DNA from 4 places in the Anoxybacillus sp. TBDG-1 genome. Region 4 is predicted to be linked to each of the others. Evidence: riboswitches for the same ligand, from Rfam matches in the RefSeq annotation. Region 4 holds a riboswitch; each other region holds the start of a gene.
The links. A riboswitch is a leader RNA that binds a small molecule or an ion and turns the genes downstream of it on or off. The one in region 4 is predicted to bind cobalamin.
Positions count from the first base shown of each region.

Region 1 (3,988 bases), on a different contig from region 4:
AATAAATCATGCCTGCATGTTTGTTTGGATTCATTCGATTCGCTTCATCACGGTAAAACATATAAGGTGTTCCTGTTTCTAACTGTGATTTCATAATCCGTTTCATCACTTCAATGGCAGGCACGCGCTCTTTCGTTAATTGCGGATGATTGACGCATTCCTCATATTTTTCGCGGAAGGAGCCACGTCCTCTTTCTTCATCGTAAAAATCTTCAAGACCTAACGGATTGCCGTTTTTATCTTTCCAACCCATTACCTTTTTCACTTCGTGTGGATCAAATAAATACCAATCCCCGCGCTTTTCGACTTGTTCCATAAACAAGTCAGGAATGCAAACGCCATAAAATAAGTCGTGGCATTTTTGACGCTCGTCACCGTTGTTTAATTTGGCGTCCAAAAACGAGAAAATATCTTTATGCCAAACGTCTAAATATACAGCGATAGATCCTTGACGTGTACCAAGTTGATCCACCGATACAGCCGTATTGTTTAATTGGCGCATCCATGGAATGACACCAGACGATACACCTTTAAATCCTTTAATATCCGAGTTGCGTGCGCGAATTTTTCCTAAATATACACCAATCCCGCCACCGCCTTTGGAGAGGCGAGCGACGTCTGTATTTGATTCATAAATGCCAATTAAACTGTCATCTACCGTATCAATAAAACAACTTGATAACTGTCCGTATGATTTTCCTGCGTTTGCGTAGGTTGGTGTGGCGACCGTCATATACTGATTCGATAACGCCCAATACGCTTCTTTTACTAAATCCATTCGTTTAGATTTATCTTCATTGACCATGAGTGTTAAAGCAATCGTTAAAAAACGCTCTTGTGGAAGTTCGTAAATTTCACCGCTATAACCTTTTGCTAAATAACGATCAACAAGCGTTTTTAAGCCGATGTATGTAAATAGCTCGTCTTTTTTGGGATCAATCCACGTGCTCGCTTCTTGCAGTTCCTGTTTCGTATATCGTTCAAGTAAAAACGGGTCGTAAATACCAACATCAACGAGCAGTGTTTGCAATTCATAAAAATGTCGATATGTTTCAGAACGTTCGTAGCCACGGTGTGTAGCTGCCTCATCGTATAGCCGTTGTAAATAGAGCCGTGCTGCAACAAATGTCCAATCTGGCTGTTCCATGGTGATTTCATCAAGCGCGTTTAAAATAAGTTTATTTATCATGTCTTTGGATGTTCGGATGTGGGCAAGCACTCGTACGGTACGTTCGATATATCGCTCACTTGATAAATGCGGAAAGTCTTTCAAAATATGAAACAATAATGTGCGAATCGTTTCTTCATTCACTTCCGTTTGTTGTTTTATGTGCATCATGTAAAATCCCTTCCCCTTATAAAATAAAAACATCCGCTTTTGTTGAGCGGATGAAACGATGGAAAAAGGCATGCTTTCACCATCGTTTCATCTTCTCAACCCCCGAAGAATATGAAACGATACAAGGAAGGCAGGTCTCCTGACTCGCGCTTCTTCCTACTTTGGATTCCTTCCCGTATATGCGCCACAAATAGCTGACATATACAGTGGTGTTGTTTCCATTTCGTCTGCGCACACAGTTGCGGGGACAGTTCTGGATTCGCACCAGATTCCCTATTAAGTCCGTTCGGACACCTTCGCTTGCCGGTTTCAATATATAGTTACTTTTTGTTTTTTCATCACAATATATTGTATAAAAAAGGTTTACGTTTAAAACTATAACGAAAAATTTCAACATTTGCAATCATTATTTTTCATCATTTGCTAAATAGCGACGATCTTTCATAAACAGCCTCCAAAAATAAATGAATCCTGGAAATAAAATTGCAAAGCCGACAATATACGTCACGAAAAGGGCGCGAAATGTATTCGGATGCGTAAATCCAGACTCGATTGTTATATCTGGATAAATCATATATGGCAAATGAGCTTTGCCGTATGCGTAACTTGCACAAAAATATTGCAATACGATCGCCACAACAGCAAGACGCGGCATCCCACGTCCGTTTTTCTTTTTCCATGAAGGAAGAAAAAGAGCTAAACCAGCCACGAGAAATAATGCGACAGAAGCGGCAAGCCATGGCCAACGTGCAATCATTCCGTCATATAGCCAATGCGCTTCATTTCGCATCGTGATCATAATTAAAATTGAAGAAAGGAGAGCAAATGGTCCGATAATGAGCGCATCGCGACGATAAATCGTATACGCTTCGATTTCATTTGCTTCGTTTGAGTAGTCTGCTAATAAAAGCGACGAAAGGAAGAGTGTACTTGTAATCGCAAAGGCGATAAATGCATATTCGTGTGGGCTTGTAAATAAGCGATCAAGCCGGAGACGACTGACGCCATTAACCGTTTCGACAAAAGATCCATGTGTAATGGGTAATACGCTAATTAAAAATGCTGGAATAAGCAAACCGCTTATACCAGAAATGTAAACGAGCACTTTTTCATACTTAGGAGCAACGTGCGAAAAGACGAGGAACGCACTACGTACAGTAAGCAAAAGTAAAATAATGCTTCCCGGGATAAGTAAAATGGTTCCAAGCATAAACGTTGCTCCTGGAAAAAAACTGACGAGTGCCACAACGATGGCGACGATAAATACGTTTGTCACTTCCCATGTTGGTGATAAATATCGGTTTGCGATTTTCGTTGCTTTCGTTTGTGGACGATTGATATATACCATTGACCAAAAACCTGCTCCAAAGTCCATTGTCGCCATGACGGCGTAAATAAAAATAAATCCCCATAAAATTGAAATGGCAATTAATTCATCTGTCATCATCTTGCTCCTTTCTACATGTGTGTAGATAAATGTTGTTCAATCGGATGACGGCGGAAGTACGAACGCAAGACGAGCACGACGGCTACAAGTAAAAATACGTAAATAGACGTAAATAAAAGAAAAAGTGTTCCTAAATTCGTCGATTGTGTCACAGCTTCTGCAGTTGTCATCATGCGATAAATAACCCACGGTTGTCTGCCTGTGCAAGCAAAAATCCAGCCAAATTCAATGCCGAGAAGGGCGAGGGGACCAGCGGTAACGATCGTCCACATAAACCAGTTTGGAAATATTTTTTGTTTTTTTACTCGATGCCAAATGAATCCGACGATCGAAAGAAGGAGAAGAAACATGCCAATTCCGACCATTGCATTAAAAAGTGTATGGACAAACAATGGCGGCCACCATTCTTCAGGAAAATCATTTAACCCGACAACGACAGTATCGAATCGATTACCAGCTAAAAAGCTAAGCAGCCACGGAATTTCAATGCCCCATTTTACCGTTTGTGTTTCGCGATCTGTAAAACCACCGATAACGAGGGGGGCGTGCGACTGCGTTTCAAACAACCCTTCAGCAGCGGCTAATTTTTCAGGTTGATACTCATGAAGGAGTTGCGCTGATTCATGCCCGTTGATCGCTGTTAATAGAGAAAACACACCACCGACTGTTAACCCGAGCATAAGCGCCTTTTTATGAAAAAGCTGAATGCGCTCGTTATGTTTATTTTTCAACATCTTATAGGCAGCGATGGAAGCAATCGTAAAAGCCCCGGTCATATAAGCTGATAAAACAACGTGTGTAGCTGTGACTGCGAAGCTCGGATTAAAAAACGCCTTCCATGGATCGACGTCGACAATTTGTCCATTTTCGATACGAAAGCCTGTCGGTGTACCTTCAAAGGCATGTACGTTCGTAATTAAAATAGCAGAAGCGGCTGCTCCAATGGCAACAAACGTCAAGCTTACGATGCGCATCGTTGGAGAAATGCGGTTAGCAGCATATACGTAAATTGATAAAAACAACGCTTCAACGAAAAACGCATAAATTTCAATTTGAAATGGGAGTGCCATCACTTTTCCGATCACTTCCATAAATCCGGGCCATAAAAGAGAAAGCTGTACGCCCGCAATCGTTCCAGACGGGATTGCTACGCCAAGCAAAATAGCGAGCGCTTTCGTCCAACGATTTGCCATAAGGGCATA
Region 1 is NZ_JBTZSY010000031.1:3,826-7,813, reverse strand. Features, by position in the region: gene ACYQY7_RS10055 (ribonucleoside-diphosphate reductase subunit alpha) at 1-1,339, opposite strand, end outside; cobalamin riboswitch at 1,453-1,652, opposite strand; gene ACYQY7_RS10050 (cytochrome d ubiquinol oxidase subunit II) at 1,746-2,783, opposite strand; gene ACYQY7_RS10045 (cytochrome ubiquinol oxidase subunit I) at 2,798-3,988, opposite strand, start outside.
Region 1: it holds a riboswitch for cobalamin, as region 4 does, so the genes downstream of both, ACYQY7_RS10055 (ribonucleoside-diphosphate reductase subunit alpha) here and ACYQY7_RS11895 (ABC transporter substrate-binding protein) in region 4, are expected to answer to the same signal.

Region 2 (3,988 bases), on a different contig from region 4:
CGGACATCGGCATTGAAGGAATTTGGAACGATATGAATGAGCCGTCTGTGTTTAACGAGACGAAAACGATCGATGAACAAGTTGTTCATGATGGCTGGAAAACGCACCGCCAAGTGCATAACGTATATGGGATGATGATGACAGAAGCGACGTATCACGCATTGAAAAAGCAGCTGAAAGGGAAACGTCCGTTTGTGTTGACGCGCGCAGGGTTTGCCGGTATTCATCGCTACGCCGCTGTATGGACAGGTGATAATCGTAGCTTTTGGGAGCACCTTGAGCTGTCGGTGCCGATGTGCTTAAATTTAGGGTTATCCGCGGTGGCGTTTTGCGGGGCAGATGTCGGTGGATTTGCGCATGATGCGAATGGAGAACTGCTCGTTCGGTGGACGCAAGTCGGTGCGTTCTTCCCATATTTTCGCAATCATTGTGCGATTGGTTTTGCGCGGCAAGAACCGTGGGCGTTTGGGGAAACATACGAACAAATCGTAAAACGATATATTGAATTGCGTTATGAATGGCTCCCACATTTGTACACGTTATGTTTTGAAGCATATCAAACCGGTGTGCCGATGATGCGTCCGCTTATGATGGAATATCCGAACGATTGCGAAACGTGGAACATATCCGATCAGTTTATGGTTGGCGATCAAGTGATGATTGCACCAATTATACGTCCATATACAGCGCATCGCATCGTTTATTTCCCAGAAGGACGTTGGGTTGATTATTGGACAAAAGAAGTGTTTGAAGGTGGTCGACGGTATATCGTGGAAGCTCCGCTTGATTGTTTGCCGATATATGTAAGAGAAGGGGCGATGATCGCTCACGCCGATGTGAAGCCATCGACCGCTATTTCCGATGAACAAATTACATTGCACGTGTATACAATGAGAGAAGGAATATCGACATACACGCTTTATGATGATGACGGCACAACGTTTGCGTATGAAAAAGGAGAATATGCCCGCATGCATATTCAAGCGACGTTTTTTGATCATACCGTCCATTTTGACGTAAAAACAGATGGGACGTACGAACCAACATGGCAACTGCATGTCGCGTTCGTTGGGGACGTGCCGACAACGATTGTTGTTAATGGGGAACAACGAGTCATCGATGAAGCGACAAACACGTTTGTGTTGTAAGAGATGGGGGATTTTTATGACAGTAACGATTAAAGATGTAGCGAAGCGAGCGAACGTGGCGCCATCGACCGTTTCGCGTGTCATCGCAGATAGCCCGCGGATTAGCGAAAAAACGAAGAAAAAAGTGCGCGAGGCGATGAAAGAGCTTGGCTATCATCCGAATTTCATCGCGCGCAGTTTAGCAAATAAATCAACGCAAGTGATCGGGCTCGTCATGCCGAGTTCAGCAGATAAAGCGTTTCAAAACCCGTTTTTCCCAGAAGTCATTCGCGGCATTAGTAAAGCGGTGCATGATCGGCAATACGCTTTACAGTTATCGACTGGAGAGACGGAAGCGGAAATTTACGATGGCGTTGTGCATATGGTGCAAGGAAAGCGCGTCGACGGTGTAATTTTGCTGTATTCGCGTACGAACGATAAAATTATGGCGTATTTACAAAAAGAAGATGTGCCGTTTGTTGTGATTGGAAAACCGCATAAAAAAGCAGAGGAAATTACGCACGTTGATAACGATAACGTCCGTGCGGCGCGCGAGGCAACGGAATATTTAATTGAACTTGGTCATGAGCGCATCGCGTTTGTCGGTGGAAACGTCAATCTCATTGTGACGATGGATCGTTTGCGCGGTTATGAAAAAGCGTTGAAATCTGCAGGGCTTGTATATAGAAAAGATTACATCGTACATGAAGAATTTTTAAAAGAAGGCGGACAAGAGGCGATGAAGGAGCTTCTCTCGTTAGCCGAACCGCCAACGGCGCTCGTCGTGGCGGACGATTTAATGGCGCTCGGTGTGTTAAATACGCTTGCTGAAATAGGATTAAGCGTGCCGGGGGATGTATCAATCGTCAGCTTTAACAACGTACTTTTATCGGAAATTTCTCGTCCGCCGTTAACATCGGTAGACATTAACATTTTTCAACTTGGCTTTGAAGCGGCAAGAAATTTAATTCAACAAATCGAAAACCCGAATGAGCCAATTAAACGAATCATCATTCCACATACGCTTGTGAAACGATTTTCGTGCGATTATTACAAAGCGCCTTCTAAATAAGAAGGTGCTTTTTTTATAAAACAGGCTAGGCGAGAAGAAAAAAATGATGTATTATATTCTTAACATTCATGCTCTTTGAAAAAATGATACGATGAGCAAGTACGGTGCATACGTCCGTATGCTTAAAAGGGAAGAACGGTGCAAAGCCGTCGCGGTACCCGCCACTGTGATGGGGAGTTTCGTTGCAATATGCCACTGATTTTTTGGGAAGGCGCAACGAAACGATGAACCTAAGCCAGGAGACCTGCCTGCTTGCGATACGTCGGCTGCCTACGGGAATATAGGTAGACGTGCGGGGACGATGAAAAATAAACAACACTTGCGGGAGCTTTATTGTTTGAATATTTCGTTTTTTCTGCACCTCTACCTAGAGGTGCTTTTTTATTTTTAAAAAGGAGTGACATATATGGCGACATGGGATTTACAAGGAACGAAACATCATGTGTTGATTTGTAACGGGGGGAGTTGTATGCGAAAAGGTGGAGAGGAGGTGACGCAAGCAATTCGTGATGAAATTGACACGTTGCAACTACATGCGCACGTTCATACGACACGGACACGATGTAACGGTCGCTGTGAGGATGCGTGCGTCGTTATCGTTTATCCCGAAGGTGTTTGGTACCGTACGATTGACGAACAAGTTGGAAGGGACATCGTACGAAAACATGTGCGCGATGGTGAAATGTTGCATGAATATGTGACGTACACATATGACGAAGGCTTTGTCATGCCTGAATATAGCGTTGCGACAAGGGGGAAGAAAAAGTGAAGAAACCGTTGTTTTGGATTGTTAGTGTGTGCGCTGCTGCCTATATTTTGTTTGCACTTTCGCCTTCTGTATATGCGATGCACATTATGGAAGGGTTTTTACCTTGGCAATGGGCGCTCGTTTGGTGGCTGCTATTTTTACCGTTTTTCTTTGTCGGTTTGCGCACGATTACGCGCCTCATGAAACAAAAGCCAGAGGTGAGGTTATTTCTTGCACTTGCTACCGCGTTCACATTTGTATTGTCGGCGTTAAAAATTCCGTCTGTCACAGGAAGTAGCTCGCATCCGACAGGGACAGGTCTTGGCGCACTTTTATTTGGACCGTTTGTTATGACGGTCATCGGTACAGCAGTATTATTGTTTCAAGCCCTTTTGCTTGCGCATGGTGGATTGACAACGCTTGGAGCGAATGCATTTTCGATGGCTGTCGTTGGTCCATTTGTTGCATACGTATTGTTTACTGGATGTAAAAAAATTGGTGTATCGATGCGCGCTTCTGTTTTTCTTGCCGCAATGATTGCGAATATAACGACGTATATTATGACATCCGTTCAACTTGCGCTCGCGTTTCCAGACGCAGCAAGCGGTGTATGGGGAGCATTTTTGAAATTTGCTTCGATTTTTGCGGTGACACAAGTGCCGCTTGCTGTAACAGAAGGGTTGCTTACCGTCGTCGTATGGAATTTTTTACATACGTACACGAAGCAAGAGCTGGATATTTTGCAACAGAAAGGGGCGTCTTTTGAATGAACAATCGGACATTGCTGTTTGTTGCCGCGCTGTTAATCATGTTGCCGCTACTCATCGTGAAAAATACAGAGTTTGCTGGAGCGGATACGCTTGCGGAGGAGATGATCAGACAAATTTCGCCAAATTATGAGCCATGGTTTGATGTATTTTTTGAGCCCCCAAGCGGAGAAGTGGAAACGTTGCTGTTTTCTTTACAAGCTGCATTTGGTGCTGGGGTAATCGGCTACATTATCGGTTTGTATAGGGGAAGAAAACGGAATGGTTAGTTGGC
Region 2 is NZ_JBTZSY010000011.1:27,111-31,098, forward strand. Features, by position in the region: gene ACYQY7_RS05060 (glycoside hydrolase family 31 protein) at 1-1,148, shown strand, start outside; gene ACYQY7_RS05065 (LacI family DNA-binding transcriptional regulator) at 1,165-2,199, shown strand; cobalamin riboswitch at 2,284-2,465, shown strand; gene ACYQY7_RS05070 ((2Fe-2S) ferredoxin domain-containing protein) at 2,606-2,968, shown strand; gene ACYQY7_RS05075 (energy-coupling factor ABC transporter permease) at 2,965-3,717, shown strand; gene ACYQY7_RS05080 (energy-coupling factor ABC transporter substrate-binding protein) at 3,714-3,983, shown strand; gene ACYQY7_RS05085 (CbiQ family ECF transporter T component) at 3,976-3,988, shown strand, end outside.
Region 2: it holds a riboswitch for cobalamin, as region 4 does, so the genes downstream of both, ACYQY7_RS05070 ((2Fe-2S) ferredoxin domain-containing protein) here and ACYQY7_RS11895 (ABC transporter substrate-binding protein) in region 4, are expected to answer to the same signal.

Region 3 (3,988 bases), on a different contig from region 4:
ATGTTTTTGATATTTATATTATTCAATACCTTTCACCTCCCACTAAATCAAGTAAAGTTTTTGGGGAATCATCAGGAAGATCCCAAGAATATGAGACCTCCCTAAATATAACACTATAAACCGAAAAATCCGTCAATAAAACCTCTAATAAAATCTTTAATCATCTCCCACTTACCAGGAGCAACAACTGACTCTAGTGATTCAACCTTAAAATTCATCATTTTTTCTTTCCACCTCACCTAGATTATTTCTTACACTACATTCAGCCAAAGATTCCTGTAAAAAATCCCCTAGGGGAAAGAGTCTTTACACTAAACTGAAAATCTAGCAAACATAGCTATGTATGCATAGAAAACCGTTTTTAATTATCAAAAAGACCACCGAAAGTTACAATCCAACTAACTACTTTGCCTGTGTAGTATCCAATTTCATAAGCGATAGATCCTTTACCAGGAGCAACAACGGTTTCTAAAACCTCAATCTTGTAATTTAGAGTCATGAAAATACCCCCTTAATTTATATTTTATAGAAATAATGTAGTATCGATACCATGTAAAACTATAACAAAAAAAAAAAAAAAAAAATCAATACTTTTTAACATAAAATTATCAACAAAATACCAATATTAACTTAAAAGAAAAATATACCCATTTATCATAGCGTTTCTCAAGACGTCCACACGAAAAAAACATTTCAGTTGAAAAAAACAAAAAGTTCGTTTATTCTGAATTTTATACAACAACATAATAAGTTCACGCAACAGGTGGTTCACAGATGCTGTGAATCTTAAAAGGGAAGTTTGGTGAAAGTCCAACACGGTCGCGCCACTGTGATGCAGAGCTGTTATCATCATCCACTGTTTCATGTGAAATGGGAAGGAGATAAACAGCGATGAAGCTAAGTCAGGAGACCTGCCTGTTGTATGCACTTACGACCTACGCGTCATAGGGAGGAGTGAGGACATATGATCTTGAGGCACTTCGTGTATCTCAATACGAGCTAGCTATGCCCTCCTTCTGTTTGGAAGAGGGTTTTTTTGCTTGATTGGGATATAAATGACTGGAGGTGCTTAACTTGTTCATCCGTAGTTCAAATGTAGGGTATCCGCGCATTGGTGAAAAAAGAGAATGGAAAAAAGCATTAGAATCTTTTTGGAATGGGCAAATAAACAAAGAGCAATTCATAAAAACAATGGAAGCGATTCGACTCGATTCGATTCGTAAACAGCTAGAGAAAGGAATCGATCTCATTCCAATCGGGGATTTTTCTTTATACGATCACGTGTTAGATACAGCATTTATGTTTGGATATATTCCTAAGCGATTTCAACAAATAGACGATGCGCTTGAGCAATATTTTGCGATAGCACGTGGGACAAATGGACAACATGCGCTTGAAATGACGAAATGGTTTAATACAAATTACCATTACATCGTGCCTGAAATTGGACAAACAAAGCCAAGATTAGTAGAGAATCGCCTATTGAAAGAATACAAACTTGTCAAAGAAACACTCAATTTAGAAACAAAACCTGTATTACTTGGACCGATCACGTTTCTTTTGCTTTCTAAGCAATACGAGCGAAACGAGTGGCGAAAATATCTCGCACAATTAGTTCCTGTTTATGTGGAATTGTTAAAACAACTAGGCGAGGCAGAGGTGCCATTCGTACAAATGGATGAACCGATTCTCGTGCAAGATATAGACGATGATATGATCGATGCATTTCGTCATGTATACGACGTTTTTCACCGCAATGTGCCGAATGTAAACCTTATTTTGCAAACGTATTTTGATAGCGTATCACATTACCGTGAAATTGTTGCATTGCCTGTCGCAGGCATCGGGCTTGACTTTGTGCATGATGATGGCAAAAATCTGAAAAATATAAACACCTACGGATTTCCGAAAGATAAAATATTAGTCGCCGGTATTATAGACGGTCGAAATGTATGGAAAAGCTCGCTTGCACAAAAAGCGACGCTTCTTCACCATCTAGCAAACGTTGCCAAACAACTGATCATTCAACCATCCTGCAGCTTACTGCATGTTCCTGTCACGACAAAACATGAACATACATTACCAATGGAGCTTGCTGGAGCTTTATCATTTGCGGATGAAAAATTAGATGAAATACGTATGTTGACAGAGTATATGAACGGAAACGTAACGATCGACAAGCTAATCAAATACGATCAACAAACAAACCGTAATTTAACCAAGTTCCGCCAACAACAGGAACAAATAAATGACATTACAACCGTTCCGGTAAGTCGAACACCTTACAGCGAACGACAAAAAGCACAACAAGCCCATTTACAGCTTCCGCTTTTGCCGACAACGACGATTGGTAGCTTCCCACAAACGCGCGACGTGCGCCAAGCTCGGATGAAGTGGAAAAAAGGTGAATGGAACGACAACAAATATAAATCGTTTATAAAAAAAGAAATCGCAAAATGGATCGACATTCAAGAACAGCTACGGCTCGACGTGCTTGTCCATGGCGAATTTGAGCGTACAGACATGGTGGAATTTTTCGGTGAAAAGCTACAAGGGATGGCATGCACGACAAACGGTTGGGTACAATCGTACGGCTCGCGTTGTGTGCGCCCGCCAATTATTTTTGGCGATATTGCTCATCTACATCCAATGACTGTAGAAGAAACGGTGTATGCTCAATCGTTAACGAACAAACCTGTGAAAGGAATGTTAACAGGTCCTGTGACGATGTTAAACTGGTCGTTCGTTCGCGATGATATTTCACGCAAACATGTACTCATACAGCTTGCCCTTGCGATTCGTGAGGAAGTGTTGCTGTTAGAAAAAGAAGGGATACGCATCATTCAAGTCGATGAGCCAGCGTTACGGGAAGGATTGCCGCTTAAAAAAGAGAAACATGCATCATATTGGGAAGATGCCATCACGGCATTCCGTCTCGCTACCTCATCGGTGAAAGAGGAGACGCAAATTCATACACATATGTGCTATTCACAGTTTGAACATATGATGCATATCATTGATGAGCTTGATGCGGACGTCATTTCCATTGAATCGTCGCGAAGCCATGGTGAACTTATTTCCGCGTTTGAGACATATGAATATAAAAAAGAAATTGGCTTAGGGGTGTATGACATTCATAGCCCGCGCATTCCGACAAAAGAAGAAATAAGCGAACAAATCGAACGGGCACTTCGCGTTCTTCGTCCAGAACAATTTTGGGTCAATCCTGATTGCGGATTAAAAACGCGAAAAGAAAAAGAAGCAATTGCCGCACTGAAAGCAATGGTGGAAGCCGCACACGAATACCGCGAACGACTTTTGGCTTACGGAGGGATGAAGTCATGGAAGTAAGCGTTGAACAATCAAAAACGATTCAAACGCGGCTCGTTTTGCCTTCTGATACGAATCATCTTGGCACAATTTTTGGCGGTACCGTTTTAGCTTACATTGATGAAATTGCGGCAATATCCGCTATGCGCCATGCACGAAAAGCAGTCGTTACTGTTTCGATTGACAAAGTTGACTTTATTTCTTCTGCAAAAGTAGGTGACATTTTAAAGCTCGAAGCATTCGTCTACTCGACCGGCCGCACATCCATGAAAGTATTCGTCAAAGTCGAAACGGAAGATTTATTTACAGGCGAGCATCACTTAACAACCACATGCTTTTTAACGATGGTCGCCATCGATCAAAACAAAAAACCGACGCCTGTTCCAAAAGTCACCATTAGCGAACAAGAGGAGCAAATTGTACAACTGTATCAGCAAAACAATAAGGTATAAATATTTATACCCATGGCGCTAGTTGAGAGCTAACGCCATGGGTTATATTCATTTGTTTATCTATGCCAATGCCGATAATATGAGAATAATAGTGATTATTTTGACGAACAGGCTCTTTAAGTCTATTTTTTATTTTTTATGTTAGCGAAGTTGCTCATCTACAGTAATAGAAGTTTTATCATGGATTTTAGGTACTACCCAATAAA
Region 3 is NZ_JBTZSY010000069.1:1,198-5,185, reverse strand. Features, by position in the region: gene ACYQY7_RS13295 (hypothetical protein) at 1-26, opposite strand, end outside; gene ACYQY7_RS13290 (hypothetical protein) at 362-499, opposite strand; cobalamin riboswitch at 745-933, shown strand; gene metE (5-methyltetrahydropteroyltriglutamate--homocysteine S-methyltransferase) at 1,075-3,351, shown strand; gene ACYQY7_RS13280 (acyl-CoA thioesterase) at 3,342-3,782, shown strand; gene ACYQY7_RS13275 (MFS transporter) at 3,924-3,988, opposite strand, start outside.
Region 3: it holds a riboswitch for cobalamin, as region 4 does, so the genes downstream of both, metE (5-methyltetrahydropteroyltriglutamate--homocysteine S-methyltransferase) here and ACYQY7_RS11895 (ABC transporter substrate-binding protein) in region 4, are expected to answer to the same signal.

Region 4 (3,988 bases):
GCAATTAGCCAGCATTTTAAGCAGCATGGCGGATGGTGTCATCACGCTCAATCGAAATGGCGAAGTGCTTATTACAAATCCGCCTGCCGATAGATTTTTACAAGCATGGTACTATGAGCAAGGACAACGTGACGATTTATCGCCACTTCCTCCCGAAGTGAATGAATTGTTTACAAAAGCTGTAGCAGAAGAGAAAGAACAAGCAGCAGAAATAGCTTTACAAGGTCGCAATTGGGTCATTGTTATGACGCCGTTATACAACGGCAAGGTCATTCGGGGAGCTGTTGCGGTGCTTCGCGATATGACGGAGGAACGACGGCTTGATAAATTGCGCAAAGATTTTATCGCAAACGTCTCGCATGAGTTGCGCACGCCGATTGCGATGTTGCAAGGGTATAGCGAAGCGATTGTCGATGATATTGCGGCGACAGATGAAGAGAAAAAAGAATTGGCAAAAGTCATTTATGACGAATCGTTGCGTATGGGTCGCCTTGTGAACGATTTGCTTGATTTAGCGCGCATGGAAGCTGGTCATTTAACGCTTCATTGCGAGCAAGTGTCCCTCCGACCGTATATTGACCGTATCATTCATAAATTTCAAGCGCTAGCGAAAGAAAAAGGGGTCCATTTGCTTGTTGACATGAGCAACGAACTCATTATTTCGTTTGATCCTGATCGTATTGAACAAGTGATGACGAATTTAATTGATAACGCTCTTCGACATACAGACGACGGTGGGGAAGTACGTGTCATTGTCGATACGAATGAAGAAGTAGTACGCATTTCTGTACAAGATTCTGGTACAGGTATTCCAGAAGAAGATTTACCTTTTGTATTTGAGCGTTTTTATAAAGCGGATAAAGCACGCACGCGCGGTCGCTCAGGCACGGGCTTAGGCCTTGCGATTGCGAAAAACATCGTTGAAGCACATAAAGGAACGATCCATGTTCATAGTAAACTAGGAGAAGGAACGACGTTTACATTCACATTGCCATTAAAATAGAAAAAATTTGTTGCCATTAACGATATTTTTCGCTATGATAGAAACGTAAAAATTGTTCGACAATTACATACGTCCGTTGCAAAAAGGTGTCGAATGGGCAACCTAGTAGACTTAATAGGGAATCTGGTGCAAGTCCAGAACTGTCCCCGCAACTGTAAATGCTGACGAAATGAAACGTGCCACTGTACGATTCGTATGGGAAGGCTTCAAAGTAGGATGAAGCATAAGTCAGTAGACCTGCCTTTTTGTATCGTCATTCGCGTCTTCGGGGAGTGAGACAGCGAAACGACAAGAGGGTTTATTATCTTTTGTTGTTTCTAGCTCATTCCATTTGGGATGAGTTTTTTATTTTGATATACATAAAAGGGGGAAAAACGATGAAGAAATGGAAACAGTATGTGTGGCTTTTGGCGCTCGTATTGACGCTCGGATTAGCAGCGTGTAGCAATAACGCGGAGCAAGCGAAAGAAACGAAGCAAGAGGCGAAAACAGAGGAGACTGCATTTCCGGTTACGATAAAAGATGCGGTTGGCGATGTTACAATTGAAAAAGAACCGACAAAAATCGTTTCGCTCATTCCGAGCAATACAGAAATTGCGTACGCGTTAGGACTTGGCGACAACATTGTCGGTGTCAGCGATTTTGATAACTATCCAGAAGATGTGAAAAACAAAGAAAAAATAGGTGGAATGGAATTTAATGTAGAAAAAATTATTTCGCTTCAACCAGACGTTGTGCTTGCCCATGCATCAAGCGCTCACAATTCTGAGGAAGGATTAAAGCAATTAAAAGATGCGGGCATTACAGTTATTATAGTGCCAAACGCCACATCGTTCAATGATGTATATGCGTCGATTGAACTGATAGGGAAGGCGACAGGGAAAGCAAAAGAAGCAGCGGATGTTGTGCAGAAAATGAAACAAAAAATTGATGCGATTGCTGAAAAAGCAAAGGAAGTAAAAGAGGAAGCGACAGTTTGGGTCGAAGTTTCTCCTGCACCTGAAATTTATACAGCTGGAAAAGGAACATTTATGGATGAAATGTTAACGATCATTCATGCAAAAAATGCATCAGGCGATCAAGAAGGATGGCCGATGTTTACTGAAGAAGATGCGGTGGCATTAAACCCAGACGTCATTATTACGACGTACGGTTATTACACACCGAACGCTGTCGAGCAAGTGCTCGCTCGCCCAGCGTGGAAAGAAGTTCCTGCAATTAAAAATAAACGAGTATACGATGTCAATTCCGATTTAGTTTCTCGTCCGGGACCACGTTTAGCTGAAGGGGTCGAAGAAATTGCCAAAGTCGTTTATCCAGACATTTTTAAATAATTACATTACTGCCTCAATCATTGCGATCGTTGCATTATTATTAGGGATATCGATTGGATCACAATCGATTCCCTTTTCTTCTATATGGGAGACGCTATTACATCAGTTGTTTCATACGCCGACAAATGTTCCTGCCACCGTTTCGCAAATTATTGTTGCGATTCGTTTACCGAGAGTAATACTCGCCTTTCTGATCGGGGCATCTTTAGCACTTGCAGGGGTAGCGTTTCAAGGGCTTTTGAAAAACGTTCTTGCCGATCCGTATACGATCGGGGTGTCGTCTGGGGCAGCCGTTGGCGCAGTACTTGTCTTTTTCTTTCAGCTTCAGTTTTCGATTCTCGGACGTTTTACGCTCCCGATCGTTAGCATTATATTTGCGCTCTTGACATTATTGTTTGTTTTACTATTTGCTCGGCTTGCTGAACGCAATATGGGAATGGAAACGATTGTTTTAATCGGCATTATCATGAATGCGTTTTTCGGTTCGCTCATTTCACTTATGGTCGCTTTTAGCGGCGAAGAGTTGCGTCAAGTTATTAGCTGGCTCATGGGGAGCGTGGCGATGCGTGGCTGGTCGTACGTGTCTTTATTTGTTCCGTTTTTTATCATCGGTTCTCTCGGTTTATTTGCACATATTCGCGAGTTAAACGCCTTTTCATTTGGAGAGCGAGCAGCTACAAACATTGGTGTACATGTATTACAAAAAAAGCTATTCATTTTACTTAGCGCCTCACTACTTACAGGAGCAGCGGTAGCTGTATCAGGAACGATCGGCTTTGTCGGACTGGTCATTCCGCATATGACTCGTTTGATTTGTGGGGCGAATCATCGAAAATTGTTGCCACTTTCTTTTTTATATGGTGGCGCGTTTTTAGTATTAGCAGATGTCGTGGCGCGAACGATTGTTGCACCACGGGAATTGCCGATCGGAGTCATTACATCGTTGATCGGAGCACCGTTATTTGCGATGTTGTTATTTAAAAGTTTAAAACGGAAGACGGGATAAACATGATTGATGTGAAGAACGTTTCGTATCAATACGGAGAAAAGCAAGTATTACACCATATTTCATTTACTGTTCATGAAGGGGAGTTTTTCGGTATTTTAGGACCGAACGGAAGCGGAAAAACAACGTTAATGAAACTGTTAAGTCGAGAACTGTCGTTACAACAAGGAAATATTGTTGTTTGCGGACAACATATTGAAACGTATAAACCGAAACAATATGCTAAACTCATTGCTACGTTGCCACAACATATAGACGTTTCGTTTGGATATACAGTAAAAGAAATGGTTGAGCTTGGACGCTATCCTTATCAATCTACCCTTTTCCCTAAATGGACGGAGGAAGACGATCAAGTCGTTAATGAAGCACTTCATTGTGTGACATTAGCGCATAAACAACATGTTTTATTAGAGCAGTTAAGTGGTGGAGAACGCCAGCGTGCTGCACTTGCTCGAGCGCTAGCACAACAACCGCGCGTATTGCTCTTAGATGAACCGACAAACCATATGGATGTGGCGCAACAGCTGAAGTTGTTAAATTTATTAAAACAGTCGAAACTGACGATCATTGCTATTTTTCATGATATAAACGTCGCATCGCTGTATTGCGATCGTCTTCTTTTTTTGCGAGATGGAAAAATAGTTG
Region 4 is NZ_JBTZSY010000047.1:7,006-10,993, reverse strand. Features, by position in the region: gene ACYQY7_RS11900 (ATP-binding protein) at 1-1,003, shown strand, start outside; cobalamin riboswitch at 1,071-1,262, shown strand; gene ACYQY7_RS11895 (ABC transporter substrate-binding protein) at 1,381-2,337, shown strand; gene ACYQY7_RS11890 (FecCD family ABC transporter permease) at 2,303-3,343, shown strand; gene ACYQY7_RS11885 (adenosylcobinamide amidohydrolase) at 3,346-3,988, shown strand, end outside.